DNA from 4 places in the Streptomyces gobitricini genome. Region 1 is predicted to be linked to each of the others. Evidence: riboswitches for the same ligand, from Rfam matches in the RefSeq annotation. Region 1 holds a riboswitch; each other region holds the start of a gene.

Region 1 (7,037 bases):
AGCGTGAGCCACCGCCGAAGACGGCGTCCCCGCCGTCGACGAAGGGCTTGAACTCCCCCTTCGACTTCTGGAGCCGGGCCATGCCCGCCCCCAGGGAATCGACCGCCGACTCCAGCTTCTCCCACCGGTCGCCGGTGACCGTGCGGTCGGCGGTGACGAGGACCTGGTTCGTCCTGGGGTCGACGGCCCACGCGGTCCCGGGTATCCCCGCCTCCCGCGACAGCGTCCGCGTCGCGGACGTCAGTTCCCCGGTGCTGTTCCGTACGGGCCGGGCGACCGCGCCGGCCTGCTCGACCTCGGCCCTCTCCGCGTCGTCGCCGTCCGCCACGTTGACGACGAGCTGCCGCTTGGCCGCGTCGTAGTACGCCCCGCCGTAGGAGTCCCCGAGGGACTCGCCCAGTCGCCTGGCCACCTGTGCGGCGGACGCGGCACTCAGGGTCTTGGCGGTGACCTGCCGCGGTTCCGGTCCGGACTGGGAAGCATTGGCGTTGGGCAGCAGGATCGCCGCCGCGGCAATGCCGACCGCCCCGGCTCCTGCGAGGACGGCTTTTCGCTTGGGTATGCGCCTGTGACTCAACTCCGCTGCTCCTGCTGGTGGTTCGGACTCCGGTTGCCGACGGCGACCGGGGGACGCGTCCGCCCCTAGGTACGGATGGCGCGGCGGGCGCGTTCACCGGAGCGACGACCGCTTCGCCGTCCCGCGACCACGCCCGCGCGGTCCCGGCGTGCGCGGTCCGGGCGTGCGCGGTCCGGGCGTGCGCGGTCCGGGCGTGCGCGGTCCGGGCGTGCGCGGTCCGGGCGTGCGCGGCCATGCCGAGGGCACGCGGCTGGCTGCTGCCCCGCCGGTCCGTTCCCGTGAGCCCGACGCCGTACGGGCCACCGCCCTGCTCCCGGCCCGCGCGTCGGTGACGAGGCCCGCGGTCAGGGGGCCGAACCCTCCGGGAGGCCGCCCGTCTGCGCGGCCGACGCGGCCGGTCCGGCCGCCGCGGCCGGCCGTAAGGTCGCTCCGGCGGCCGATGCGGTGTTAGAAATAGGGCATGAGCGGACGTCTCGGACGGACCAGGCGAGCGTCGGGCCGCCCGGCCCCGGGACGCGTACCGAGCGCTCCTGACCGGCCCCGGCCCTCGGAGACTCAGCGCCCGCCGCACCGGGGCGTGCGGCCCCTGCTGGGTGTGCGCACCGTCGCCGGACAGGTCCTGCTGCTCCAGATCCTGGTCGCGGTGCTCCTGATCACCGCCGCGGTGGTCGCACTGGCGTTCCAGGCCCGTTACGACGGCGAGCGGGACGCCCAGAACCGCTCGCTCGCCGCCGCCGAGTCCTTCGCGGACGCCCCGGGCACCGCGGCGGCGCTCACGAGCCCGGACCCGACCGCCGCGCTCCAGAGCTCGGTGATCAGGGCCCGGGAGGGCTCCGGCCTGGACTTCATCGCGGTGATGGCCCCGGACGGGACGCGGGTCGCCGACAACGAGCCGTCGCTGGTGGGCAGCCGGGCCGAGGGCGTGGAGCGCGCCGCGGCCGGGACCGCGTTCACGGAGATCTTCGAGGGTGCTCCCAACGACGCGGCCCGCGCCGTCGTCCCGGTCACCGACGCCGACGGTTCGGTGGTGGGGCTGGTGAGCGCGGGTGTCTCGATCGAGAGCGTGGGGGACGCGGTCAACCGTCACCTGCCGGTGCTCCTGGGCTCCGCCGGTACCGCGCTCGCGCTGGCGGTCGGCAGCTCGGCGCTGGTGAGCCGGCGGCTGCGCCGCCAGACGCACGGCCTCGGCCCCACCGAGATGACCCGGATGTACGAACACCACGACGCCGTTCTGCACGCGGCGCGCGAGGGGGTCCTCATCATCGGCGACGACGGCCGGCTGACGCTGGTCAACGACGAGGCCCGCCGACTCCTGGAGCTGCCGCCGGACGCGGAGGGACGCCCGGTCACCGACCTCGGTCTGGACGTGGGCACCGCGGAGCTGCTCGCCTCGGGCCGTGCCGTCACCGACGAGGTGCACCTGGCCGGGGACCGTCTGCTGGCCGTCAACACCCGGCCCACCGCCCCGTACGGCGGGGCGTCCGGCACGGTCGCGACGCTCCGCGACACCACCGAGCTGCGGGCGGTGTCGGGGATGGCGGAGGTGGCCCGGGAGCGGCTGAAGCTGCTGTACGAGGCGGGGGTGCGGATCGGGACGTCGCTGGACGTGGTGCGGACCGCCGAGGAGCTGTCGGAGGTGACGGTCCCCGGGTTCGCGGACTTCGTCACGGTGGAGCTGCTCGACCCCGTCCTGCGCGGTGAGGAGCCGTCGGGCACGCACACCGAGATGCGGCGCGCGGCGGTGAGCGGCATCCGTGACGACCACCCGCTCCAGCCGGTGGGCGACCTCATCCGGTTCGCCGTCCCCACCACGCCGATGGCGGCGGCCCTGGGGAGCGGGCACGCGGTGCTGGAGCCGGATCTGAACGTCGCCCACGGCTGGCGGGCGCAGGACCCCCAAGGCGCCGGCGCGGCCCTGGCGTACGGCATCCACTCGCTGGTCACGGTGCCGTTGCAGGCGCGTGGGGTGGTGCTGGGCATGGCCAACTTCTGGCGCTCGGAGCGGGCGGAGCGGTTCGAGGAGGAGGACCTCGCCTTCGCCGAGGAGGTGGCCGCCCGGGCGGCGGTCGCCATCGACAACGCGCGCCGCTTCACCCGGGAGCACGCCATGGCCGTCACGCTCCAGCGGAGCCTGTTGCCGCGGGTGCTGCCGGAGCAGAGCGCTCTGGACATCGCGTACCGCTACCTGCCGGCGCAGGCGGGGGTGGGCGGTGACTGGTTCGACGTCATCCCGCTGCCCGGGGCGCGGGTCGCGCTGGTGGTGGGCGACGTGGTGGGGCACGGTCTGCACGCCGCCGCGACGATGGGGCGGCTGCGGACGGCGGTGCACAACTTCTCCGCGCTGGACCTGCCGCCGGACGAGCTGCTGGGCCACCTGGACGAGCTGGTGTCCCGCATCGACCAGGAGGAGGCCGGCGACGGCGAGGGCATCACCGGCGCGACCTGCCTGTACGCGATCTACGATCCGGCGACCGGCCGGTGCAGCGTGGCGACCGCAGGGCACTTCGCACCGGTCCTGGTCCTTCCGGACGGCACGGTGGACTGCCCCGAGGTGCCGGTCTTCCCCCCTCTCGGGCTGGGCAACCTGCCGTTCGAGACGGCCGAGCTGCAGCTGGCGGAGGGCACCCGGCTCGTGCTCTACACCGACGGGCTGATCGAGCACCGTGAGCGCGACCTGGACACGGGGCTCCGCGTACTGCGCGAGACGCTGTCGGGCCACCCGGACCGCACACCCGAGGAGACCTGCCGGGCCGTGTTCAGCGCCATGCTGCCGCCGCACCGACGCGACGACATCGCCTTGCTGGTGGCGCGGACGAACCTGCTGGACCGGGCCCGCGTCGCGGACTGGGACGTGCCCCCCGACCCCTCGGCCGTCGCCCGGGTGCGGGCCGCGTGCGGGCGCCAGCTGGAGCAGTGGGGACTCGAGGACATCGGGTTCAGCACCGAGCTGATGCTCAGTGAGCTGATCACGAACGCCATCCGTTACGGATCCGAGCCGATCCATGTGCGGATGCTCTACGAGCGCTGCCTGATCTGCGAGGTGTCCGACGGCAGCAGCACCTCCCCGCACCTGCGGCGCGCGGCCACCACCGACGAGGGCGGCCGCGGGCTGTTCCTGGTGTCCCAGTTCGCCGAGCGGTGGGGCACCCGGTACACCCCCACCGGGAAGGTGATGTGGACGGAGCAGTCACCGGCCGCCGGGCCACGGCAGCCGGTGGAGCTGATGCTCGACGACGTCTCCTGGTGACCGTCCGCGGCCGCCCCGCCCCACCGTGATCCGCCGCGACCAGCCGTCACCGCCAAGGGGCCGGCGCCTGGTGCCGCGGGCCCTCTCGCCGGCCACCGGCAGGCCGGCGCCGCCCGGCCCCGGAACCGCCGCTGCGGACCGCCCGGCCCCGTACACACGAGGGCTACGCATGGCTGCACGCGCCGGCCGGGCGGGGCGGCCGAGTGCGGCACCCGGCTGCCGCACCGGTTCGGCAGCACCGGGGACGGCCCGGCCGAGGCCCCTTTCCCTCTTCGGCCGCCAGCGCGAACGGGGCCACGTCCGCGCCAGGCCCCGCCAGCGGGAGCCGAACCGGAGCGGAGCGGGGCCGCGCGCGGGCTTCGGCGCCGGCACCTGGCCGGTCGTGCGCGCCGGCCGCACCCGGGCACGACGACCACCCACCACACCACGACACACCTTTAGTCCAATTTGGACGTTTATTCACCCTTTGGCGGTATCGCGGTGACCGCCCATATTGGGCCGCACATAGGGGACTTGTGACCCCGGATGGGCGGGCGTGATAAGAATCACCGGACGGTTCCGGCCCCGGACCGTTCCACAGGCCTTTTTTCCGCTCGCACACAGCGAAGTTGACGGTTCGACACGCGCGTGGGAAAGGTTCGCGGCGGTCGATTCGAGCCTTGTTCCGTCCGGCCCCCCTCGCTTACGGTCCCCTCAATCCGGATGGACCGCCGAATCCTGCCGCCGTCCGGAGACCCCACCCACCCACCCACTCACGTACGTACGGCAGGAGCGGGGGACCCAGGTAAGTCGCCGGTCCGGAGCACTTCCGGAACGGCTCGGGGTGAAGTCGCGGATACCGCGGCCGGACATCTCCAGTCCGAACCCGACAGCTCACCTCGTAGGCGACGGAGAGGAATTCGCCATGCCCGCAAAGGGTAAGCACCGCCGTCCCAAGAACAATCCGCTCGCCCGCCGTTTCGTCGCCGCGGGCACGGGCGGCGCGGCACTCGCGCTCCCCATGATCGGCGCCACCACCGCGCAGGCGGCCCCGAGCGCGGCGCCCACCGCCACGCACGCCGTCACCGCCGCGGTCGCCGCCGCACCGAGCGCCACCGTCACGGCGAAGGCCGGTCCGGTCACGTACTCCGTCGTCGCGGGCGACTCCCTCTCCAAGATCGCGAGGGAGCACGGGGTGAGCGGTGGCTGGCAGAAGCTCTACGAGGACAACCGGAAGGCCGTCGGCGCCGACCCGTCCCTGATCCGTCCCGGCCTCGAGCTGACGATCGGCGCGAAGGCCCCGGCCGCGCGCTCCTCCGCCACGCCCGAGCGGGCCGACCGTTCCGCCGAGCGCAAGGCGGCGCCGGTCGCCGCCAAGGCCGCGACGTACCCGGACAACCTCGACGGCTGGATCCGGGAGGCGCTGGACGTCATGGCCCGGCACGGCATCCCCGGCAGCTACGAGGGGATCCACCGCAACATCATGCGCGAGTCCTCGGGCAACCCGCTGGCGATCAACAACTGGGACATCAACGCCATCAACGGAACGCCCTCCAAGGGCCTCCTCCAGGTGATCGCTCCGACCTTCGAGGCCTACCACGTGCCGGGCACGTCGACAGACCCGTACGACCCGGTCGCCAACATCACCGCCGCCTGCAACTACGCCGCCGACAGGTACGGCTCCATCGACAACGTCAACGGTCCGTACTAGGTCGTGTCGGGGAAGTCGTGGAGCCGAGTCGAAGGCAGGCGAGGGTGACCATGGCCTGGTACTGGGCGGCGCGTTCGTCGTAGCGGGTGGCCAGGGCCCGGTTCTGCTCGAGCCGGCTGAGGCAGCGCTCGATCACGTTCCGCCGCCGGTAGGCGGACCGGTCGTGCCGGCAGAGCCTCTCGCCTCGGCGGATGCGGCCGTTGATCCGGTCGATCCGCTCGCCGAATCGTGCAGGCGATCCCGCGTCGTCGCGGGTGGGCCCGGATTTCGCGGGCGGAGCAACCCTTGTCCGCGACCACACGGCCGGGCCGGGTCCGGGGACGTCCCGGGCCCGGCCGCCTGACGCTGATCCGGTCCATGACGGGCTCGAACCGGGTGCGGTCGTTGACGTTCCCGCCGGTCAGGGTGGAGGCGAGCGGCCGGCCCCGCCCGTCGCAGGCCAGGTGGATCTTGCTGGTCAGCCCGCCGCGTGGGACCGGCCGAGGACCTCGCCTTCCCAGGCCCCTTCCCTGGGCGCTGGACGACGGCATCGTGCGTGGACGCCAGAGCGCACCGGTGGCGGTCCTCTGGCGGAGGGAGTGGACTGGAAGGGGGCGAACGAGGAGGTGCGTACCTGATGCCGATCATCATGGTGCAGGAGATGCCGGGTGTTACCCAGGCCCAGTACGAGCAGGTGACCGACCGGGTGAGCGGCGGCAAGGGCGGCCTCGGCTCACGGGCCGACTATCCGGTTCCGGGCCTGATTTCGCACGCCGCCGGCCCCACCCCCGACGGATGGATCGTCGTCGACGTCTGGGAATCGGAGGAAGCCCTCCAACGGTTCTCCGAACACCTCCTGCCCGCCCTCAGAGAAGCGGGCGTGCCGGAGGACCGGCCGAAGATCTTCTCGGCGTTCAACGTCATCACCGACTAGGTACGCCAGGCAGCCCCGGTGGACAGCTTCTACAAGATCCCGTTCACCACCTGGCGCAGGTCCCGCACCGGCCTGCCCATCCTCGCCCGGCGCCAGCAACGGATGCGATCAACGCCCACGACCCATCCGTCAGTTCATGTCGACGCACCACGCACCACGCAGGGAGCGATCGACCCCCCGCAGTCCCCGCACCGCACCCCGGGGCCGGCCGCGCACGAGCGGCCGGCCCCGGCGGCGTCGTGCCGCGGCGCCGTGGCGGCTCGCGCGGGGCGGACGCAGCGGGAGGACGGACGCGTTCACCGGCTCCCGTGACGACGCCGACCGGGCCGGGAGCGCCCGGGCCTGTCGCTCCCGGGCCTGCCGCGTGACCTCCGACCTGTTGCATACGTATGCAAACCATGACAACATTTCCCGTACCGCGCATTACGAGGAGTTCGCCCGCATGGCCCACGAAGCCGACCCGACTGCTCCCACCCCAGCGTTTCGCATCAACACAGCTCTCGCCCGCGACTGCCACGACTGCGGTGAATGGGGCACCGTCATCAACGCCCACGGTCATGACGAACCGTGCCCGTCCTGCCAGCGTCCGGGCTCTGCGTGACGCCGCCGC
Region 2 (7,037 bases), on a different contig from region 1:
CTGTTCCCGCTGACCAACGCGGCGAACTTCGTGATCACGACGAGCGGTGTCTGGCTGCTGGTCGACGTGGCGGGTTTCTCCAGCCGCTGGGCCCCGCTGCTCGCGGCCGCGGCGGCCATCCCGGTCACCTTCGTCGTCTCGCGGACGATCATGCTGCGGCCCGAGACTCCCCGGACCGGTGACTCGTTGATCGAAGCAGTGGCCTCGAAGTAGTGGCCTGAGCCACATTCACTGCCTACCATCGATCACCGCAAGGTCGTTCACACTGACGCACGACCCACGCCGGGAGGCTCCTTTGCACCGCCTGCATCGCCGCCGTCGCACCGCGCTCTCCGTCTCCGCCGCGCTCCTCGCCGCCGCCCCGCTCCTGGCCGCCTGCGGAAGCGACGCCCATCCCGGCGCGGCGGCCGTCGTCGACGGCGACCGGATCGAGGTGGCCACGCTCCAGGCCCAGGTGAGGGAGGTACGCAGCGCCCAGGAGGCGTCCCCGCAGGCGAAGCAGCTGATCGAGGCGACCGGCGACCTGAACCGCGAGAAGCTGAACGGCATGATCTTCGACCGGGTGGTGGAGAAGGTCGCCGCCGATCACGGGCTCACCGTCAGCCGCAAGGAGGTCCAGGAGACCCGGCGGGCCGCGGCGGCCCAGAGCGGCGGCGAGGAGCAGCTCGCCGCGATGCTGCTCCAGCAGCAGGGCGTGGCGCCCGACGAGATCGACGACGTGGTGCGGCGCAACGTCCTCATGAACAAGATCGCCGAGAAGCTGGGCGCCGGGAACACCCCGGAGGGGCAGCAGAAGCTGACCGAGGTGTTCGCCGCCGCGTCCGAGGAACTCGACATCGACGTGAACCCCCGGTACGGCACCTGGGACAACGACAAGATCCAGCTCGGCGAGTACAGCGCGCCCTGGCTCCGTCGGCCGGCCGAGCAGCGGCAGATGTAGGTTCGAGGGGTGAACGCCGACACCCCCGACACCCCCGGTACCGCCGACGCCCCCGGCCGCGTCGTCCTGCTCACCGCCAGCCACCGCGTCGCGCCCGGACTGCTGTCCTGGCCCGCGTGGCGGACGCTGCGCGCCGCCGACCGGGTCCTGTGCGCCGACGGCGCGCACCCGCAGCTGCCGTACCTGCGCGAGGCGGGCGTCACCGTGGAGACCGCCGCGCCCACCGCGCGGGAACTGGTGGACGCCTGCGCGGGAGGCCGCACGGTCGTCGTGGTGGCGACCGGCGAGGGTGACGGCGCCCTGACGGACGGGCTGGCCCGGATGGCGGGCTCCGGCCGGGTCGCGATGCCCGACCTGGAGCTGCTGCCGGGTTCGTACGACCTGCCGGGGGCCCGGCTGCTGGACCTCGTGGAGGTCATGGACCGGATCCGCCGCGCATGCCCCTGGTCGTCGCGGCAGACGCACGAGGGTCTGGCCAAGTACGGCATCGAGGAGGCGTACGAGCTCGTCGAGGCCATCGAGGACGGTGACCGCGACGAGCTGCGCGAGGAGCTCGGGGACGTCCTGCTCCAGGTCGTCTTCCACGCGCGGATCGCCGAGGAGCACGAGGAGGAGCCGTTCTCGGTCGACGACGTGGCGGGCACGATCGTCGAGAAGCTCATCCACCGCCACCCCCATGTGTTCGGGGAGGAGCGCGCCGAGACGCCGGAGGAGGTCAAGGCGCACTGGCTGCGCACCAAGGCGATCGAGAAGCGGCGCGCGTCGGTCACCGACGGCGTCCCGCTCGGCCAGCCGGGCCTCGCGCTCGCGGCCAAGCTCGCGAGCCGGGTGCGCAACGCGGGACTGGACGTCCCGCTTCCGTCCGGTGACGGCATCGGCTACGAGCTGCTGGCCCTGGCGGTACGGGCCGAGGCGGAGGGCGTGGACCCGGAAGCCGCCCTCCGCGCGGCGGGGCGCGCCTACCGGGACGCGATCCGGGCGGTGGAGCGCCCCGGGGCGCCGGATACCGTCGAGGAGTGAACGCCCCGCACGACGAGCCCCGCCGCCCCGGCACACCGCCGCACCGCCCCGCCGCCGCCCCGCCCGCGCCGGGCGCCGACGACACCGCCGCCGCCCCGGGCCACCCGGCCGCCGGGGGCGGCCCGAACAGCCCCGCGGCCGGCCCCGTGGACAGCCCCGCCGGTGACGCCGCCCCGGGCGCCCCGGCCGCTCCTGGCCACCCGGGCGCCCCGGAGGGCGACGCGCAGGGCGACGCGGGACCGGGGTGCCCCAAGGGGCCCGGGCCCGAGCTGTTCACGTGGGAGTTCGCGACCGATCCGTACCCCGCCTACGCGTGGCTGCGGGAGCACGCACCCGTGCACCGGACCAAGCTGCCCAGCGGGGTCGAGGCGTGGCTGGTGACGCGGTACGCGGACGCCCGGCAGGCGCTGGCCGACCAGCGGCTGAGCAAGAACCCTGCGCACCACGACGAGCCCGCGCACGCCAAGGGCAGGACCGGCATTCCCGGTGAGCGCAAGGCCGAGCTGATGACGCATCTGCTCAACATCGACCCGCCGGACCACACCCGGCTGCGCCGGCTGGTGTCCAAGGCGTTCACGCCCCGCCGCGTGGCGGAGTTCGCCCCACGGGTGCAGGAGCTGACGGACCGGCTCATCGACGACTTCGCCGCGAAGGGCAGCGCGGACCTCATCCACGAGTTCGCCTTCCCGCTTCCCATTTACGCCATCTGCGACATGCTCGGGGTCCCCCGCGAGGACCAGGACGACTTCCGCGACTGGGCCGGGATGATGATCCGGCACGGCGGAGGGCCGCGCGGCGGGGTCGCGCGGTCGGTCAAGAAGATGCGCGGATACCTCGCCGAGCTGATCCACCGCAAGCGGGAGGACCCGGGCGACGACCTGATCTCGGGACTCATCAAGGCCTCGGACCACGGCGAGCACCTCACCGAGAACGAGGCCGCAGCGATGGCGTTCATCCTCCTCTTCGCGGGCTTCGAGACGACCGTGAACCTGATCGGCAACGGGATGTACGCCCTGCTTCGCCACCCGGACCAGCGGGAGCGTCTCCAGGCCTCCTTCGCCGCCGGCGAGCCGGGGCTGCTGGAGACCGGTGTGGAGGAGCTGCTGCGCTACGACGGGCCGGTGGAGCTGGCGACGTGGCGGTTCGCGACCGAGCCGCTCGTCATCGGTGGCGAGCGGATCGCCGCGGGCGACCCCGTCCTCGTCGTCCTGGCCGCGGCCGACCGGGATCCGGAGCGGTTCGCCGAGCCGGACACGCTCGACCTGGCGCGCCGGGACAACCAGCACCTGGGGTACGGACACGGCATCCACTACTGCCTCGGCGCGCCGCTCGCCCGGCTGGAGGGGCAGGTCGCGCTCGGGACGCTGCTGACCCGGCTGCCCGACCTCCGGCTCGCGGTGGATCCTGCCGATTTGCGGTGGCGTGGGGGGCTCATCATGCGTGGATTGCGTACGCTCCCGGTCGAGTTCACCCCTTTGGTCCCCGGTCCGAACTGACGCCTCGTCATTTCTGTGATGTTCGCGTGATCTCCGCTGCATCGACTTGTGACTGACGTTCGAATGCCGCTACGTTCACCGTCACCTCAGCAGTCACGCGAAAGGCAGCACCGCATGCGCTCCGGGAACGGCCGGCACCGACGACCCCGTCAAGCCCCCGCCATCGTCGTCGCGGCAGGGGTGACCGGATCCGCCATCGCGCTCCCGCTGCTCGGCGCGGGTTCCGCGACGGCGGCCGACGCCACCACCTGGGACCGGGTGGCCGAGTGCGAGTCCGGCGGCCTGTGGAGCGCGGACCTCGGCAACGGCTTCTACGGCGGTCTCCAGATGTCGCAGGAGAGCTGGGAGTCCTACGGAGGACTCGCGTACGCCCCGCGTCCCGACCTCGCGAGCCGCACGGAGCAGATGGCCGTCGCCGAGAAGGTCTACGCGGCCACGGGGGTCAAGGCCTGGGAGACCTGCGCGCCCGTCGCGGGTCTCGGCGGCGCCTCCTCCGCGCCCGGCGCCGACCCCACCGGCACCGCGCCCGCGGCGCCCGGAGCGACGGACCTGGCCGAGGTGCTCGAGGACCCGGGGGCGCCGGAGGCGTCCGACCCGGCCCGCCCCGCCGGCCCGGCCGGGACGCCGCCGCCCGCCGAGCCCGCCCCGACGGCGCCCGGCGCGCCGCAGAGCCCCGCGTCCGGCTCCGGCAAGCACCGCGGCGAGCCCGCCAAGGAGGAGGGTTCGGTGACCGATCCGGTGGCCCCCGCCGACCCCACCGCCCCGGCCGACCCCACCGCGCCGGTCACCCCTGGCGCCCCCGAGGCGGAGGACACCCGCAAGCCCACCGGTCCGGCGGATACCGGCAATCCGGTCACCGACCGCGAAAAGGACGGACATGCCTCGCGGGGCGACGGGGCGACGCGTGACCCGGGGAGCGTCGAGCCGGGCGCGTACACGGTCCGGCCCGGCGACAACCTCTCGGTCATCGCGGACGAGTACCAGGTCCCCGGCGGCTGGTCGGCCCTCTACGAGGCCAACCGGGCCACCGTCGGGACCGACCCGGACCTGATCCTCCCTGGCCAGAGCCTTGAACTGACGGCGGATCAGCCCCAGGAATGAGCCTGTATGTCCGCTTCTGTGTAAGTGAGACATGAATCTCTTCGCCCCGGTTGGCGCGGCAGGTCCGTCCGAATCGCACAATCCGCCCTTCACCTGCGTAAACGCCCGTCAAGGGCGGGCGCATAAGGGCGGATTGGCCCCCGATGTCCGTCTTTGAACTTCGGGAAGCTCTGTGTCTACGGTCGTGACTGCTCGCCACCGCGGGCCCCATCGACCGGAACGCCGAATCCTGCCGCCGGTCGACGGGAACAGTCGTCGCGTCACGCGCCGAAGGCAGGAGCGGGGGACCCAAGGTAAGTGCCGGGCCCGGCCATGGAGACATGGCACGGAACCGGCTTGGGGTGAAGCCGAGCGCACCACTGTGCCGCGCGGCCGGGCCACTCACTCGCCCGAACCCGACAGCTCACCTCGTAGGCGTCGGTGAGGAGATGTCCCATGCTGTTCTCCGGCAAGTCCAAGCACCGTCGCCCCTCCAAGGCCGCCCGGTTCGTCGCGTTCGCCGGTATCACCGGTGCCGCCGTCGCCGCCCCGCTGATGGGCGCCACGACCGCATCGGCCGCCACCGCCGCCGAGTGGGACAAGGTCGCCCAGTGCGAGTCCGGCGGCAACTGGTCCATCAACACCGGCAACGGCTACTACGGCGGCCTGCAGTTCTCGGCCTCCACCTGGGCCGCGTACGGCGGCACCGCGTACGCCTCGACCGCCGACCAGGCCTCCAAGTCGCAGCAGATCGAGATAGCCGAGAAGGTCCTCGCGGGCCAGGGCAAGGGCGCGTGGCCGAGCTGCGGCGTCGGCCTGTCCAACGCCTCCTACGGCGGTGGCGGCGGCGAGCAGGCCCAGCCGCGGCAGGAGCGCGAGGCCGAGCAGCCCGCCACGCGCAGCGAGCAGCGCACCGCGCCGAAGGCTCAGGCCGCGCCGGAGCCCCAGGCCGCGCCGAAGGCCGAGTCCAAGAAGACCGTCACCACCCCGACCGGCAAGAAGGTCGAGAAGGGCGACGGCGAGTACAAGGTGAAGGCCGGCGACACCCTCAGCACCATCGCCGCCGAGAAGAACGTCACCGGCGGCTGGGAGAAGCTCTTCCAGCTGAACAAGGACATCGTCGACGACGCCGACCTGATCTACCCGGGCCAGCAGCTCCACCTGAGCTGACCCACGGACCGCCCCGGTCCGGCGCCGTGCGCGCCGGACCGGGGTTTTCCGGTTCCGGGGCCGGGTCCCGGTCCGCGCTCCTGAGCGGCCCTCCGCACATCGCGACTACCGACCGGTAGGTTACGTGGCGTTTTGCCCGCAATGCAGCTCTGTGAGCCCTTTTTCGTCCCAGGAGGCGGGCGACGGCCGGCTCGGGCCCCCCGGCCGGTTAGGCTCTTGCCGCAAGGCCGAAGAGACCCTGCACCGCATGCGTCACATTTTGCGTCACATCCCAGAAGGAGATGCTCGTGCCGTCCATCGACGTCGTCGTAGCCCGGGAAATCCTGGACTCCCGAGGCAACCCCACGGTCGAGGTCGAGGTCGGCCTCGACGACGGCAGCACCGGCCGTGCTGCCGTCCCGTCCGGTGCCTCCACCGGAGCGTTCGAGGCCCTCGAGCTCCGCGACGGTGACAAGGACCGCTACCTCGGCAAGGGTGTCGAGAAGGCCGTCCTCGCCGTCATCGAGCAGATCGGCCCGGAGCTCGTCGGCTACGACGCCACCGAGCAGCGGCTGATCGACCAGGCGATGTCCGACCTGGACGCCACCCCGGACAAGTCGTCGCTCGGCGCCAACGCCATCCTCGGCGTCTCCCTCGCCGTCGCGCACGCCGCCTCCGAGGCGTCCGACCTGCCGCTGTTCCGCTACCTGGGCGGCCCGAACGCGCACCTGCTGCCCGTTCCGATGATGAACATCCTCAACGGCGGCTCGCACGCCGACTCCAACGTGGACATCCAGGAGTTCATGATCGCCCCCATCGGGGCGGAGTCCTTCTCCGAGGCACTGCGCTGGGGCGTCGAGGTCTACCACACCCTGAAGAAGGTCCTGAAGGAGAAGGGCCTCTCCACGGGTCTGGGCGACGAGGGCGGCTTCGCGCCGAACCTGGAGTCCAACCGCGCCGCCCTCGACCTCATCTTCGAGGCCATCAAGCAGGCCGGTTACACCCCGGGCAGGGACATCGCCCTGGCGCTCGACGTCGCCGCGTCCGAGTTCTACAAGGACGGCGTCTACGAGTTCGAGGGCAAGTCCCGCACCGCCGCCGAGATGACGGACTACTACGCGGAGCTGGTCGAGGCCTACCCGCTGGTCTCCATCGAGGACCCGCTGTTCGAGGACGACTGGGACGGCTGGAAGACCATCACCGAGAAGCTGGGCTCCAAGGTGCAGCTGGTCGGTGACGACCTGTTCGTCACCAACCCGGAGCGCCTGGCGCGCGGCATCGAGGAGAACAGCGCCAACGCCCTGCTGGTCAAGGTCAACCAGATCGGTTCGCTGACCGAGGCCCTCGACGCC
Region 3 (7,037 bases), on a different contig from region 1:
CGCTGACCGAGGTGATCGCGCAGGGGGCGGCGGCGGGCGAGTTCCGCTGCGACGACCCTGCGGCGGCGGCCTGGCGGCTGACCGCCTTCCTGGACGGCCTGGCCGTCCAGATGACCGCGTACGCGGCGCCCTTCACCCGTGCCGCGATGCTGGCCTGGGCGGATGAGGCCCTCGCCCGGGAGATCGGCCGTCCGGACCTCCCGCCCGGCACGCCCCCCGGCCCCGGCACGCCCGGCGGCCCCCGTACGTCCGACCGTCCCGGCACGCCCGGCAGCCCGGACACACCTCCGGGCCCGGGTGCGTCCGGCTCCTGAACGCCCGGCGGCCCGCCGCTACAGCGGCAGCAGGTCGGGCCGCTTGGCCGACACGTGGTCACCGGACGATTCGCCGCGCAGCCGGCGGCCGATCCACGGGACGAGGTACTCGCGGGCCCAGTTGATGTCGTCGCGGCGCACTTCGAGGGTGCCGCGCGGCGGCAGCGGCGGCCAGGGCTGGTCGGGGTCGGCGGGGACATCGACGCCCAGGACCTGGCCGGCCCGGAGCGCGACGCGTGTGTGGCCCTCGGGCGACAGGTGGAGCCGGTCGCCGTCCCAGGCGCGCATGTCCTGCACGGTCCTGAGGGACCACAGGTCCAGCACCGGGCAGCCGTAGCGGTCGGCGACGGCGCGCACATGGCCGTTGTACGTGGCGATCTTGCCCCGCAGCCGGCGCAGCACGGGCATGGCCCGGGTGTCGAACCCGGTCGTCACCAGGACCGTGCCGACCACGGACCGCAGGTCGGCGACGGCGCGCTCGAAGCGCTCGGCCACGTCGTCCGGATCGCTGCCGGGCCGGATGATGTCGTTGCCGCCCGCGCAGAAGGTCACCAGGTCGGGAGCGAGTTCCTTGGCGCGCGGGACCTGCTCCTCCACGATCTGGTCGAGGAGGCGCCCGCGTACGGCGAGGTTGGCGTACCGGAACTCCTCGGGCTCCGGCAGCCGGTCGGCGAGCAGCACCGCGAGGCGGTCCGCCCAGCCGACGAACGTTCCGTCGGGGCCAGGGTCTCCGACGCCCTCGGTGAAGCTGTCACCGATCGCCGCGTACGACCCGAATACGTCACTGTCTCTGAATGTCGAATCGTCTGCCACGGGAGCACATTTTTCACCCGGGGATGTGACCTACGCGACCGTAAGAGGGGTTGACGGGGGGTGATGTTTACCACCGGTCAAGATTCCCCCAAGGCCGGAACACGGCTCCGCCCGGCACCGGGGGGCGGTGCCGGGCGGAGCGCTGTCACTCGTGGAGGCGCGGGGGCGTCAGATGGAGACGCCGTTCTGGCGGAGGTACGCCAGCGGGTCGATGTCCGAGCCGTAGCTGGGGCTGGTCCGGATCTCGAAGTGCAGGTGCGGGCCGGTGGAGTTGCCGGTGGAGCCGGACAGGCCGATCTGCTGGCCACCGCTCACGGACTGGCCGGAGGAGACGGACAGCGAGGAGAGGTGGGCGTACTGCGAGTAGGTGCCGTCGGTGTGCTGGATGACGACCTCGTTGCCGTACGCGCCGCTCCAGCCGGCCGAGACGACGGTGCCCGCGCCCACGGCCTTGACGGTGGTGCCGGAGGAGGCGGAGAAGTCGACGCCCGTGTGGTAACCGGAGGACCAGCTGGAGCCGGAGGCCCGGTAGGGGGTGGTGACGCCGGCGTCCACCGGGGCGGTGAAGCCCGAGCCGCTGGTCTTCGGGGCGGACTGGGCCGGGGCAGCGGCCTTCGCGGCGGAGCGCGAGGCGCGGGTCTCGCTACGGGTGTCGTCGGCCTTCGGCTTGGCCGGGGCCGCCTTCTGCTTCGCCGGAGCGGCCTTCGCCGGAGCGGCCGTGGACTTGGCGCCGAGCGTGAGCTTCATGCCCGGGAGGATCAGCGACGGGTCCTCGCCGACGACCTGGCGGTTGTCCTGGTACAGCTTCTGCCAGCCGCCCTTGACGTTCTTGTTCTTGGCGATCTTGGAGAGGTAGTCACCCGCGACGACGGTGTACGTGCGCGGCGCGGCCTTCTGCGCGGCGGCGACCGGGGCGGCCTCGACGGCGGCGCTGACGGCCTGCTGGGGCGCGGTGGCAGGGGCGGCGTGCGCACCGGTGGCTCCGAGCAGCGGGAGGGCGATGGCGGCGCCACCCGTTCCGGCGGCGACGAAACCCCGCGTGAGGGAGTTGGACTTGGGACGGCGGTGCTTACCCGTGGCGGGCATGGCGAATTCCTCTCCGGCGCCTGCGAGGTGAGCTGTCGGGTTCGGACTGGAGTTGTCCGGCCGCGCCTTGACGCGACTTCACCCCGAGCCGTCCCGGTATTCCGGTACGGCGACTTACCTGGGTCCCCCGCTCCTGCCACACGTGGGTGGGTGCGAATTCCGACCGGTGGCAGGATTCGGCGGTCCGGCCGGATTGCCGTGACCGTAAGCGAGCCGGGTCGGCGTGAACAAGCCGCCTCTTTCGTCCCGGCATTCCCAGGGGTGCGGCGGCCGGGGAATTCCCGTCACCCTCCGTGGAACCCGGATCATGAATTCCCTTCCTGGGCACGGAATTCACGGGGCGCGCCCCGCCACGGACGGTCACGGTTATGACGCTGCTCACGTGACCCCGCGCCACCTCCCTTACCGTCGGGGCATGTTGCACCTAAACCACCAATACGGACAGAAGCCCCATTTCTTGACGAGATACAGCGAGAAGCCTCAATCCATCGTCGGCCGCCGCCCCATGGCAGCGACACCGGGACTCCGTCCAGCCAGGCGACAAACCAGTGCGAAATAGGGCAGACATCTCAGACCAGGCACCGCACGCGGTCCCTTCGCCCCCCACATGTACGGCCGGTCGCCCGCCCCCCACGCTCCCCCGGCACCTCTGTCGGCGAGCGGACCCGCGCACTCGCGGCCTCCCGGCCTGCCGGCCCCCAGCCCCCTCGCCCTCCCCGGCCCCCCGTACGGAGGCTCCACCGGCCCCGTGCCGGTGCCGCGCCCCGGACGGTCGCCTCGCCCGCCCCTCCCCCACCACCCGGATCACGGGTGCCGGCCTCCCGTCTCGACGGTTCCCGGGACGGCCCCGATCATGGGAAGGGCAACGAATGTACGAGGCGCACAGAGATTGATTGCCCCACGAACCGATGTCGTATCGTCGGACCGCGACATCGTCGGCGGCCGACGCCGACCGCACACACGGAGGAGCCCCCGTGACGCAGCAGCTGCCGCAGGTCCCGTCGATCGAGCCCGAGCTGACCGGAGTGCGCAACTTCCGTGACGTCGGCGGGCTTCCGACCGCGGACGGCCGGCGGGTGCGCCAGGGCAGGCTCTACCGCAGCGGCCACCTCGCGCACGCCACGGGCGAGGACGCCGCCTTCCTGGCCGGCCTCGGCCTGCACACCATCTTCGACTTCCGCAACGCCGCCGACCAGAGACTGGAAGGCCCGGACGTCGAGCTGCCCGGGGTGCGGAACGTGAACATCCCGCTCTCCGACCCGGCCGACGGAGCGGAGTTCTGGACCATGGTCCGCGACGGCGACCTCGACCAGCTGCGGTCGATCCTCGACGACGGCAAGGCGGCGGCCCGGATGACGGCCTCGTACCGCGAGATCATCAAGGAGCGCACCGCGGAGCACAGCCGCGTGCTGCACGCCCTCGCCGAGGACAGCGTCCCGGCCCTGATGCACTGCGCCGCCGGCAAGGACCGGGCGGGTCTGTCCATAGCGGTGGCGCTGCTGGCGGTCGGCGTCGAGCGGGACGCGATCGAGGAGGACTACCTCAAGTCCAACGACCCGCGCCGCCGCTACAAGGTGCGCCGCAGCGACAGCTCCCCGGCCGGTATGTCGCCCGAGGTCATGGAGCTGCTCAACCCGCTCTTCGAGGCGCGCCTCGACTACCTGGCGGCGGCCTTCTCGACGATCGAGGAGACCTGGGGCTCGACCGACCGCTACCTGACCGAGGGACTGAAGCTGAGCGACGAGACCCGGGAGCGGCTGCGCGAGCGGCTGCTCGACGAGGGCTGAGCCCTACTCGGCCCCGAGCGCGAACAGCAGGTAGAGGAAGGCCGCGAAGAGGTGGCCCGCCACCAGGTAGGCGAAGAGCCGGATCACGAGCCCCCTGGGGAACTTCCCTTCGTACGACATGCGAACGCTCCGATCGGGGTCAGCGCCGGTGGGCGCCCGCGCCGAGGCACAGGTCGGCCGCGGCGCTCTGCATGAGGGTGTGGACGAAGAGCAGCTCCGCCCCACCGCGGGTGGCCGCGGCGATACGGTGCGGGGTCAGCGAGTCGAAGTGCGCGCTGTCCCCGGGGTCGAGGACGTGGACCGCCTCCCCGAGGGCCAGGCGCACCCGCCCGTCGAGGACGTACAGCCACTCCTCCCCAGGGTGGACGCGTACGAGGTCGTGCCGCGTGGCGTAGGGCACCCGCACTCGCAGTGCCTGCATCGCCCGTCCGGGGCCGCCGGCCTGGTGGTAGACCCAGCCGTCCGCCTCGGCGGGCTCCGCCCGGCCGCCCCGGACGACGGGGTCGCGCTCCGGAGGCACCTCGCCCAGCAGGTCGGAGACGGTCGTGCCGTAGACGCGGGCGAGGCCGAGCAGCATCGGCAGGGAGGGCTGGCGGCGACCGGTCTCCAGCCGCGACAGGTGGGCCGGGGAGAGTCCGGCGCGCTGCGCGGCGGCCTCCAGGGTGAGGCCCCGGCGCCGGCGCAGCGCGCGCAGCTGGGGCGCCACGTCCGGGATGGCGGCGGAGGACGGGTCGGACGGACCGGGGCCGGAGGGTCCCGGTCCGGAGGGTCCGGGGCCCGACGGCGTGGACGGCGCCTCGGCGGGAGTGCTCATGCACTCATTGCGCCACCACCCTTGCCTCCGGGGCAATTTTTTTGCCCAGGAGGCAAAAACTATCGGTTGGCCACCGCCTGCTTCATCAGTGTGCGGCCGAAGTCCCAGATCAGACCGCCACCGCTGTGCGCCTCGTCCATGACCGCGGTGAACGCCTCCACGAACCGGTCCACCTCCCGTTCCCCGATGATGAGCGGCGGGATCAGCTTGATGACCTCCAGCCGGTCACCGGAGACCTGGGTGAGGATGCGGTGCCGCTGCAGCAGCGGCACCACGACCATCTGCGCGAAGAGGCCTTTGCGGGCCGCCTGGAGCATCGTCCACCGGCTGCGCAGGCCCAGTGAGGACGGGCGGCCGAACTCGATACCGATCATGAGGCCGCGGCCGCGCACCTCGTGCAGCATCTCGTAGCGGTCGACGAGTGCGGCGAGCCGTGACTTCAGCAGCTCACCCGTCGTCCGGGCGTTCGCCACGATCTCCTCGTCGTCCATTGCCGACAGGACGGCGAGCCCGGCCACCATGGCCTGGGCGTTCGCACCGAAGCTGGCGGAGTGGATCAGCACCCGGTCCATCGCCGAGTACACCTTCTTGAAGATCCAGTCCTTGCCGAGGGTGGCCCCGACCGGCACATAGCCGCCCGACAGCGCCTTGGCGACGCACACCAGGTCCGGCTCGACGCCGTCCTCGTGCTGGTAGCCGTAGAAGGTGCCGGTCCGGCCGAGGCCCGTCTGGACCTCGTCGGCGATCAGCAGCGCCTTGCGCCTGTGGAGCAGCTCCTGTGCGGCACGCAGGAAGCCGGGCGGGGCCTCGTGGACCCCCTTGCCCTGGATGGGCTCGACGATGAGGGCGGCCACATCGCCCCGAGCGAGCTCCCGCTCCAGTGCCGCCAGGTCGCCCAGCTCGATCGCGGTGTCGGGCAGCAGCGGGTCGAAGCCGTCGCGGAAGCAGCGCTCCCCGTTGACCGAGAGGGAGCCGGTGGTCAGCCCGTGGAAGGCGTGCGTGCAGTACAGCACGCGCGGCCGGCCGGTGGCGTACCGGGCGAACTTCAGTGCGGTCTCCACCGCCTCCGTACCGCTGTTGGAGAAGAACACCCGGTCCAGGTGCGGCGAGTACGTCAGCAGCTTCTCGGCGAGCAGTCCCGGCAGGGGCGGGCAGTCGAAGCGGGTGAGGTCGGCGAGCTCCGCGTCGAGGACGTCATGGAGGGCCTTGCGTACGACGGGGTGGTGCCTGCCCAGGCCCATGACGCCGAAGCCGGCGAGCATGTCGAGGTAGTCGCCTCCGTCGGTGTCCCGGAAGTAGGCGCCCTCGGCGCTCTCGTAGACCTTGTCGAAACCGATCGTGTGAAGCATGCGTGGCAGCTGGGGGTTGAGGTGGCGGGCGTGCAGCTGGTACCCCTCGCCGCCCCGCTCGGCGAGCAGTCCCGCCAGGTCGAACTTCTTGCTCATACGTCGTTCTCCTTGCGTGCCAGGGCTCCGCTGATCCGTCCCGCGATCTCCACGGGGGTGAGCCCGATGTCGGCCAGCACCTCACCGCGCTTCGCGTGTGCCAGGAACTGTTCGGGGATGCCGAAGGTCCGCAGCGGGACGTCGACCCCGGCGTCCCGCAGCGCCTGCCCGACCGCCCAGCCGACCCCGCCGCTGCGGCTGTTGTCCTCGACGACGGCGACGAGCCGGTGGGTGCCGGCCAGCGGGGCGAGCCGCTCGTCGACGGGCTTGACCCAGCGCGGGTCGACGACCGTGCAGCCGATGCCGCGCCCCGCGAGCAGCTCGGCCGCCCCGAGGCAGACGGGCGCCATGACACCGACGGCCACCAGCAGCACCTCGGGCGCGCCGTCCGCCCGGTACAGGACGTCCATGCCCCCGACCCGCCCCACGGCCGGTACGGAGGGCCCCACCGGCTCCTTGGGGAAGCGCAGCACGGTCGGCGCGTCCCGCACGTCCACCGCCTCGCGCAGCTGGGCGCGCAGCTGGCCGGCGTCGCGTGGAGCGGCGATCCGCAGTCCGGGGACGGCCTGGAGCACGGACAGGTCCCACACGCCGTTGTGCGAGGCACCGTCCACTCCGGTCACGCCCGCCCGGTCCAGGACGAAGGTGACGCCGCACCGGTGCAGGGCGACGTCCATCAGCACCTGGTCGAAGGCGCGGTTGAGGAACGTGGCGTAGACGGCGACGACCGGGTGGAGGCCGCCGGTCGCGAGCCCGGCCGCGCAGACCGCGGCGTGCT
Region 4 (7,037 bases), on a different contig from region 1:
GAGGGGCGGTGCAGGTGTACGCGGAGGTGGAGGGCCGTACGGTCTTCGTGTCCGTACGGGACCGGGGGCCGGGCTTCGACCTGGACGCGGTACCCGCCGACCGGATGGGCGTACGAGAATCGATCATCGGGCGGATGCAGCGCAACGGCGGCACCGCGCGGCTGCGGTCGGTGCCGGGCGACGGCACCGAGGTGGAGCTGGAGATGGAGAGGGCGGACGGATGACCGAGGACACGACGGCTGCGGCGGGCACGGAGCGGCGGGTACGGGTCGTGCTGGTGGACGACCACCGGATGTTCCGTACCGGGGTGCAGGCCGAGATCGGCCGGACCGAGACGACCGGCGTCGAGGTGGTCGGCGAGGCCGCCGACGTCGACCAGGCGGTCGCCGTGATCACCGCGACCCGTCCCGAGGTGGTCCTCCTCGACGTCCACCTGCCCGGTGGCGGCGGGGTGGAGGTGCTGCGCCGCTGCGCGAGCCTGCTGACGGCCCCCGAGAACCCGGTGCGGTTCCTGGCGCTGTCCGTCTCGGACGCCGCCGAGGACGTCATCGGCGTCATCCGGGGTGGTGCGCGCGGGTATGTCACCAAGACGATCACCGGGGCCGACCTGGTCGACTCCGTCTTCCGGGTGCAGGAGGGCGACGCCGTGTTCTCGCCCCGGCTGGCGGGCTTCGTGCTGGACGCCTTCGCCTCGACGGACGCCCCGCCGGTCGACGAGGACCTGGACCGGCTCACCCAGCGGGAGCGTGAGGTACTGCGGCTGATCGCGCGCGGTTACGCGTACAAGGAGATCGCCAAGCAGTTGTTCATCTCGGTGAAGACGGTCGAGTCGCACGTCTCGGCGGTGCTGCGCAAGCTCCAGCTCTCCAACCGCCACGAGCTGACCCGCTGGGCGACGGCCCGTCGTCTGGTGTGACCCAGGGGCCGGTGGAGGAAGCCGGGCCGGATCGCGGGTGAGCCGGCGCGGGCGAGCCGGCTGTGGGTGAGCCGACCGTGCGAGCCGACCGTGCGAGCCGGCCGTGTGTACTGCTTGTGTGTGTGCTGCTTGTGTGTGAGCTAAACGGTACATAGGAGCGGCAACCCGGACGGCGAACGTCCCCTCCTACTCCCCGTGATGAGCCTGACAGGTACCCCCTTCCTGGTGACCGCGGTCGTGCTGGCCGTGGTCGCCGTCCTGCTGCCCCTGGCGCTGTGGAGCCGCGTTCGCGGTCCCGCCGTCGTCCGGGCGGCGACGCGGTTGGGCATGGTCGGCTTCGCGCAGCTCACGGCGATCGTCGTCGTCTTCGTCGCGGTCAACAACGTCAACGGCCTCTACGACAGCTGGGGCGACCTTCTGGGCACCAGCGACCACGTCGACTCCGCCATCGACCTCGGCCCCGACGGACTGGGCGGCAGGAGCGTCGCCGACCTGCCGAGGGTCAAGCAGACCTTCACCCCCGTCGACGACCCCGCCATGGGCCCCGGCGTCCGGAAGACCGTCCTCGACGGCGGGATATCCGGGGTGAGGGCCGAGGTGTACGTCTGGCTGCCACCGCAGTACGACGACCCGTCCCACCGGGACAGGAAGTTCCCCGTGGTGGAACTGCTCTCCGGGTTCCCCGGCTCGCCGAAGTCCTGGTTCGTCGGCATGCGCGTCAACCAGCAGCTGGAACCGCTGATGCGCGACGGCGCCGTCGAGCCGTTCATCCTGGTCGCGCCCCGCAGCCACCTCCTTGGCCACACCGACACCGGCTGCGCCAACGTGCCCGGCAGGATCAACGCCGACACCTGGCTCAGTTTCGACGTACGCAAGATGGTCATCGACAACTTCCGGGCCGCGGACACGGCCGACGGCTGGGCGCTCGCCGGGTTCTCGTCGGGCGCCCACTGCGCCACGAAGCTGGCCATCGCCCATTCCGACCGCTACCGGTTCGGCGTCAGCATGTCCGGCTACAACGACCCGGCCGCCGAGCCGTCCTCGCTCACCGGCAAGGACCCCGGCCTCCGGCACGCGCACAATCCGGTCAACATGCTCAGGGCCGCCCCGGTGCCGCCCCGGGTCACCCTGCTCCTCACCGGTGACGAGGGCGACGGCTACCAGCAGGGCGTCGCGCTGCGGGAGGCGTCCAGGGCGCCGACGCGCATCGACGTCCAGCAGGTCCACGGCGGTCACCGCACCAGCACATGGGTGCGGGAGGTGCCGTCGGTCTTCCGGTGGCTCACGCAGCGGTTCCGCGCCGAGGCGGCGGAAACCGGGCGGGACGCGGGCACGGGGCCGGGCAGGGGGCCGGGCACGGGGCAGGACGCAGGACCGGGCGCGTCCGCCGCGGAGGCGGGCCGGGGCCGTGGAGAGGGCCGGGACGAGGGCCGGGACGACGGCAGAAACCATGGGCGGGGCCATGAGCAGGGCCGGGGACCGGGGGCGGACCCGGGGGCCGGTGCGGGGACGGCCGTGGGCGTGAGCCTGGGCGAAGGGGCCGGGACCGCGTCGGGCCGGGAGCCCCTGTCCGTCGACGGCCGCCCGTAGCGACCGGGGCGACCGAGCGGCGGGCGCTCCGGCCGCGCTCCCGGCCGCGTACGTGGCGCTCGCGCTCACGCCACGCGCGTCGCGCCCGCCCAGGGCATCTCGTCGATCGGCGCGACGCGTACGGGGGCGCCGGGCCGCGGGGCGTGGATCATCCTGCCGTCGCCGATGTACAGGCCCACGTGGCTGACGCCCGAGTAGAAGAACACCAGGTCGCCCGGGGCCAGGGCGGACCGGGACACCCGCCGGCCGGTGTCGATCTGGCTGTACGTCGTGCGCGGCAGCGACACGCCCGCCGAGCGCCAGGCGGCCTGGGTGAGCCCCGAGCAGTCGAAGGCCGACGGACCGGTGGCGCCCCACACGTACGGCTTGCCCAGGGCCCCGTACGCGTACGCGACGGCTTGCGCGGCGCGCGGGTTGGGGGCCCCGACAGCGGCTCGCCGCGGGGCGGGACCGCGCGGGGCGGCGCCCTGCGGGGTGGCGCTCCGCGCCGCGGTACCGGAAGGGGCGCCGTCGTACGCCGCGCGCTCGGCGGCGGTGAGCCGGGCGAGGAGCTTCTCGGCGGCGGCCAGCCTGTCCTGGACGGCCGCCTTGTGGCGGGACAGCTCCGCCTGGCGGGCCGTCAGGTCGCGCAGCCGCCCGGCGGCCTCGGCGCGCAGCCGGGCGAGCTCGGTGACCTCGCTCCGGGCGGCACCGACGGCCGTGGCGTGCCGGTCGCCGACCCGGTCCGCGAGGGCGGCCCCCCGGAGGTAGGCGTCCGGGTCGCTGGAGAGCGCGAGCCGGGCGGCGGGACCGAGGCCGCCGCCGCGGTACTGGGCGGAGGCCACGGAGCCGAGCGCGTCGCGGGCGGCGTTGAGCCGGGCGGTCCGGCGGGCGGCCTCGTCGCGCAGGGAGTCCAGTTCCTCCTCGGTCCTCTTGGCTTCCTCCTTGACGCCGTTGTACTTCTCGGTGGCCTCCTCGGCCTCCCGGTACAGCCGGTCGGCCTCCGCCTTGACCTGGGCCGGGCTCCGGTGGGGTTCGGCGTGCCCGGAACCCTGGAAGACGGTGGCGGTGGCCGCCCCGGCGAGTGCCAGGGTGAGGGCCACGCGGCCGTTCAGCGGGTGCTGCTTGGGTTTCCGGTGCGCTGCCACGAGGGCGGTCACTTCCCTTCGGCGGGGTGGGGCCTGGGGCAGGACGCTAAGCCCGGCGGTAACGGCCGGGCGGCGGCATGACCGCTATTGACCGCAGGTGAGGGTTCCGGAGCGGATTCGGAGAGGCACACGCTCTCGGAATCCCGCATTCCGTATCGGCCGCGACCGATGCGACGGATGAGGCGACCCTCACCGGCGCCCGGTGGTATGGCCCCGGTTAGGCTCCGCCCCATGGACGTACTCATCAATGTCTTCGTCGCGTTGCACGTCATCGGTATCGCCGCCCTCCTGGGCGGCTTCCTGACCCAGATGAAGGCGATGGGCGAGGGTACGGCGCGCTTCGGCCCCGCGATGCTGCACGGCGCGCTGCTCATGCTGATCACGGGAGTCGCCCTGGTCGGCCTCAACCAGGCCGACGACCAGACCGTGAACAACGTCAAGATCGGTGTGAAGCTGGCGATCCTGGTCGTCATCCTCGGCCTGGTCTACGTCAAGCGTGACGAGGAAAGGGTCGACAAGGCGGTCTTCGGAGCCGTGGGCGGCCTGACCGTGGTGAACATCTTCATCGCCACGCTCTGGACCTGACCGGCCCTCGGGCGCCCGGGCGGCGGCCTCGTCCAGGAGTCCGCCACCCGCCGCGGCCCGTCCCGCTCCGGTACCACCGTGCCCGTCGGGCCCGTCGGGCCCGTCGGACCTCGGCGCGGCCGACCGGACGGCCGGTCGCTCGCAACGCCGTGCCGGTGGGCGGTGCCCGGCCCGACGCCGAGGCCCGGTTCGGGCAGGCGCTGAGGGGCGTTGCCCCGTCATGCCGGGCGGGTCGTGTCAGGCCGGGCGCACACTGCTGTGGATGGGCATGTGGTGGATGGACTCCTCGCGGACGTCCTCCCCGGGCCCGGGCGCGTGGATCATCTTCCCGCCGCCCTTGCAGATGCCCACGTGGCTGATGTCGTCGTGGAAGAACACCAGGTCGCCGGGGCGCAGGTCCTCCGTACGGACCCGGGTCCCCGCCCGCGCCTGCTCCCACGTGGTACGGGGGAGGTCGACCCCCGCCGCCCGCCACGCGGCCTGGGTGAGCCCGGAGCAGTCGTACGAGCTCGGGCCGGTGGCGCCCCACACGTACGGCTTGCCCGTCTGGGCCTCGGCGAAGGCGACGACCTCGCGGGCCTTGGCGGTGTGACCGCTCTCGTCGTCCGCCTGCGCCTGCATCTGCGTGTGCGGCTGCTGCGGCTGCTCCCGCCACTGCTCGTGGCGCTCGGGGACCTCTGCCGCCCCCGCCTCCGCCCGCGCCCGCTCCCCGGCCGTGAGCAGCGCAAGCAGCGCCCGGGCGTCGCCGAGCTTGCGCTGCACGGCCTGCTTGGTGGCGCGGAGGGAGGCCTGCGAGGCGCTGAGTGACTCCGGCGGCTGCCGCGTGGCCTCCGCCCGCTGGTGCGCGGTGTGGGGCTGCTGTGCCGGCGAGCCGGTGAGTGACTCGTGCCGCCGGTCGGTGAGCCGGTCCACCGGCTGCGCCTGTTCCACGAACGCCCGGGGCATGTCCGGGAAGGCAGGTGACGTGGCCGGGGCCCGGCCGCCGGAGCGGTGCTGGGGGGCCGCGTGGGGCCCCGGGGTGTGGCGCGAATCGTGCGGCGCCTCCGTACGCCGGGTGGCGTCGTCGCGCGTCCCGCCGGCCTCGCGCCACCGCTCTTCCCCGGCCTGCGCCGTCTGCCCGGCCTGCGCTGCCCGCCCGGCCCACCCGGCCCGCCCCGCCCGCTCGGCCCGCTCGGCCCGCCCCGCCCGCTCGGCCCGCTCGGCCCGCTCGGTCTGCTTGGTCTGCTTGGTGCTGCCGTACTGCCGCGTCGCCGTGCCCGCCTGCCGGTAGAGGTCGTCGACCTTTCTCTGTACCTCCTCGACCGTCGGCTTGCGCTCCGGGTCGCCCGCCGCGCCGGGCGCGGCGGTCGCGCTCTGTGACGACAGGAGCGTGACCGAGGCCAGGGCGGCGGCCGTCGTGACCCCGACGGCGGGGGAGTGGGCATGCAGGGTCTGCAAGGTGCGCGATGCGCGCGGCTTGCGATGCGACGCCAAGGCCGGCATCTCCTTCCGTGGACCGCCTACCGGGTCAGCTGTCAGGTTCGGGCGGAACGGAAGGTGCCCTACGGCCGTGCCCGAGGGGCTGCGGGCCGATTCACCTCGGTCGTACGTGTGGGTCCCCGGTTCCGGACTGCCGCGGAGGCAGCACGAATTCGGCGTGGGCGATCCGACTGGCGTGGTTCGCCGATGAGAGAACGGACCGCTTGGGCGAGCACGCTAGCCAACCTGTGGTGGTGCTGTGAAGGATGATGTTCGATATGCCCGATACGTATTCGTGACCTTGGCGTGATGTCGTCGAATCGGTACGGAGGGTGATGAGTCGGACCTGTTTCCGGTTCGTCCACGGCTGTCAGTGGGGCGGCCTAGACTCGATAGGCGATGAGCAGCCTCTTTGACGACAGCTTCCTGGCGGACCTCCGGAACCACGCCTCCGACGAGCCCCCGCCGCCGCCCGAGGACTCCGACGGCCCCGGGGACGCCCCGGCCGCGGAGGAGGTCCCGCACGACCTCTTCGGCGACCGCTTCGACGTGCCCCCGGCCCGCGACGCCTACCACCGCGACGGCGCCCCGCGCACCGTCGTGGACCCCGCCGCGCTGCTGGAGGGGCTCAACGACCAGCAGCGCGCCGCCGTGGCGCACACCGGCTCGCCGCTGCTCATCGTCGCCGGAGCCGGATCGGGCAAGACCCGGGTGCTGACCCACCGCATCGCCCACCTGCTGGCGACGCGCCACGTCCACCCCGGCCAGATACTGGCGATCACCTTCACCAACAAGGCAGCCGGCGAGATGAAGGAGCGCGTCGAGCAGCTCGTCGGCCCGCGCGCCAACGCCATGTGGGTCATGACCTTCCACAGCGCGTGTGTCCGCATCCTGCGCCGTGAGTCGAAGAAGCTCGGCTTCACCTCGTCCTTCTCGATCTACGACGCGGCCGACTCCAAGCGGCTGATGGCCCTGGTCTGCCGCGACCTGGACCTGGACCCGAAGAAGTTCCCGCCGAAGTCGTTCAGCGCCAAGATCTCGAACCTGAAGAACGAGCTGATCGACGAGGAGACCTTCGCCGACCAGGCCGATGGGGGCACCTCCCACGCCGAAGGCGTAGGGGGAGGGTTCGAGAAGACCCTCGCCGAGGCCTACCGGATGTACCAGGCACGGCTGCGCGAGGCCAACGCCCTGGACTTCGACGACATCATCATGACGACGGTCCACCTGCTCCAGGCGTTCCCCGATGTCGCCGAGCACTACCGCCGCCGTTTCCGGCACGTACTCGTCGACGAGTACCAGGACACCAATCACGCGCAGTACACCCTGGTCCGCGAGCTGGTGGGGACCGGATACGAGGA

The links. Region 1 has a riboswitch for cyclic di-AMP ahead of ABD347_RS13725 (transglycosylase SLT domain-containing protein). Riboswitches for the same ligand answer to the same signal wherever they lie in the genome.
Region 2: linked by a shared signal. The riboswitch ahead of ABD347_RS14760 (transglycosylase family protein) and the one ahead of ABD347_RS13725 (transglycosylase SLT domain-containing protein) in region 1 are both predicted to bind cyclic di-AMP.
Region 3: linked by a shared signal. The riboswitch ahead of ABD347_RS18945 (M23 family metallopeptidase) and the one ahead of ABD347_RS13725 (transglycosylase SLT domain-containing protein) in region 1 are both predicted to bind cyclic di-AMP.
Region 4: linked by a shared signal. The riboswitch ahead of ABD347_RS27555 (NlpC/P60 family protein) and the one ahead of ABD347_RS13725 (transglycosylase SLT domain-containing protein) in region 1 are both predicted to bind cyclic di-AMP.

The regions. Positions count from the first base shown of each region.
Region 1 covers NZ_BAAASR010000015.1:264,579-271,615, forward strand. The annotation lists gene ABD347_RS13715 (S1 family peptidase) at 1-577, opposite strand, end outside; gene ABD347_RS13720 (SpoIIE family protein phosphatase) at 1,038-3,824, shown strand; cyclic di-AMP (ydaO/yuaA leader) riboswitch at 4,560-4,724, shown strand; gene ABD347_RS13725 (transglycosylase SLT domain-containing protein) at 4,729-5,514, shown strand; partial or broken gene ABD347_RS13730 (IS5 family transposase) at 5,498-6,067, opposite strand; gene ABD347_RS13735 (hypothetical protein) at 6,131-6,427, shown strand.
Region 2 covers NZ_BAAASR010000016.1:93,397-100,433, reverse strand. The annotation lists gene ABD347_RS14785 (GtrA family protein) at 1-213, shown strand, start outside; gene ABD347_RS14780 (SurA N-terminal domain-containing protein) at 305-940, shown strand; gene ABD347_RS14775 (nucleoside triphosphate pyrophosphohydrolase) at 950-1,960, shown strand; gene ABD347_RS14770 (cytochrome P450 family protein) at 2,230-3,456, shown strand; gene ABD347_RS14765 (transglycosylase family protein) at 3,637-4,557, shown strand; cyclic di-AMP (ydaO/yuaA leader) riboswitch at 4,813-4,989, shown strand; gene ABD347_RS14760 (transglycosylase family protein) at 4,993-5,706, shown strand; gene eno (phosphopyruvate hydratase) at 5,994-7,037, shown strand, end outside.
Region 3 covers NZ_BAAASR010000020.1:89,042-96,078, forward strand. The annotation lists gene ABD347_RS18935 (TetR/AcrR family transcriptional regulator) at 1-314, shown strand, start outside; gene ABD347_RS18940 (SGNH/GDSL hydrolase family protein) at 333-1,127, opposite strand; gene ABD347_RS18945 (M23 family metallopeptidase) at 1,296-2,213, opposite strand; cyclic di-AMP (ydaO/yuaA leader) riboswitch at 2,216-2,376, opposite strand; gene ABD347_RS18950 (tyrosine-protein phosphatase) at 3,188-4,000, shown strand; gene ABD347_RS18955 (DUF6126 family protein) at 4,004-4,120, opposite strand; gene ABD347_RS18960 (XRE family transcriptional regulator) at 4,140-4,814, opposite strand; gene ABD347_RS18965 (aspartate aminotransferase family protein) at 4,874-6,259, opposite strand; gene dxs (1-deoxy-D-xylulose-5-phosphate synthase) at 6,256-7,037, opposite strand, start outside.
Region 4 covers NZ_BAAASR010000040.1:87,135-94,171, reverse strand. The annotation lists gene ABD347_RS27580 (PspC domain-containing protein) at 1-224, shown strand, start outside; gene ABD347_RS27575 (LuxR C-terminal-related transcriptional regulator) at 221-916, shown strand; gene ABD347_RS27570 (alpha/beta hydrolase) at 1,115-2,506, shown strand; gene ABD347_RS27565 (C40 family peptidase) at 2,572-3,633, opposite strand; gene ABD347_RS27560 (hypothetical protein) at 3,865-4,218, shown strand; gene ABD347_RS27555 (NlpC/P60 family protein) at 4,456-5,700, opposite strand; cyclic di-AMP (ydaO/yuaA leader) riboswitch at 5,699-5,865, opposite strand; gene pcrA (DNA helicase PcrA) at 6,076-7,037, shown strand, end outside.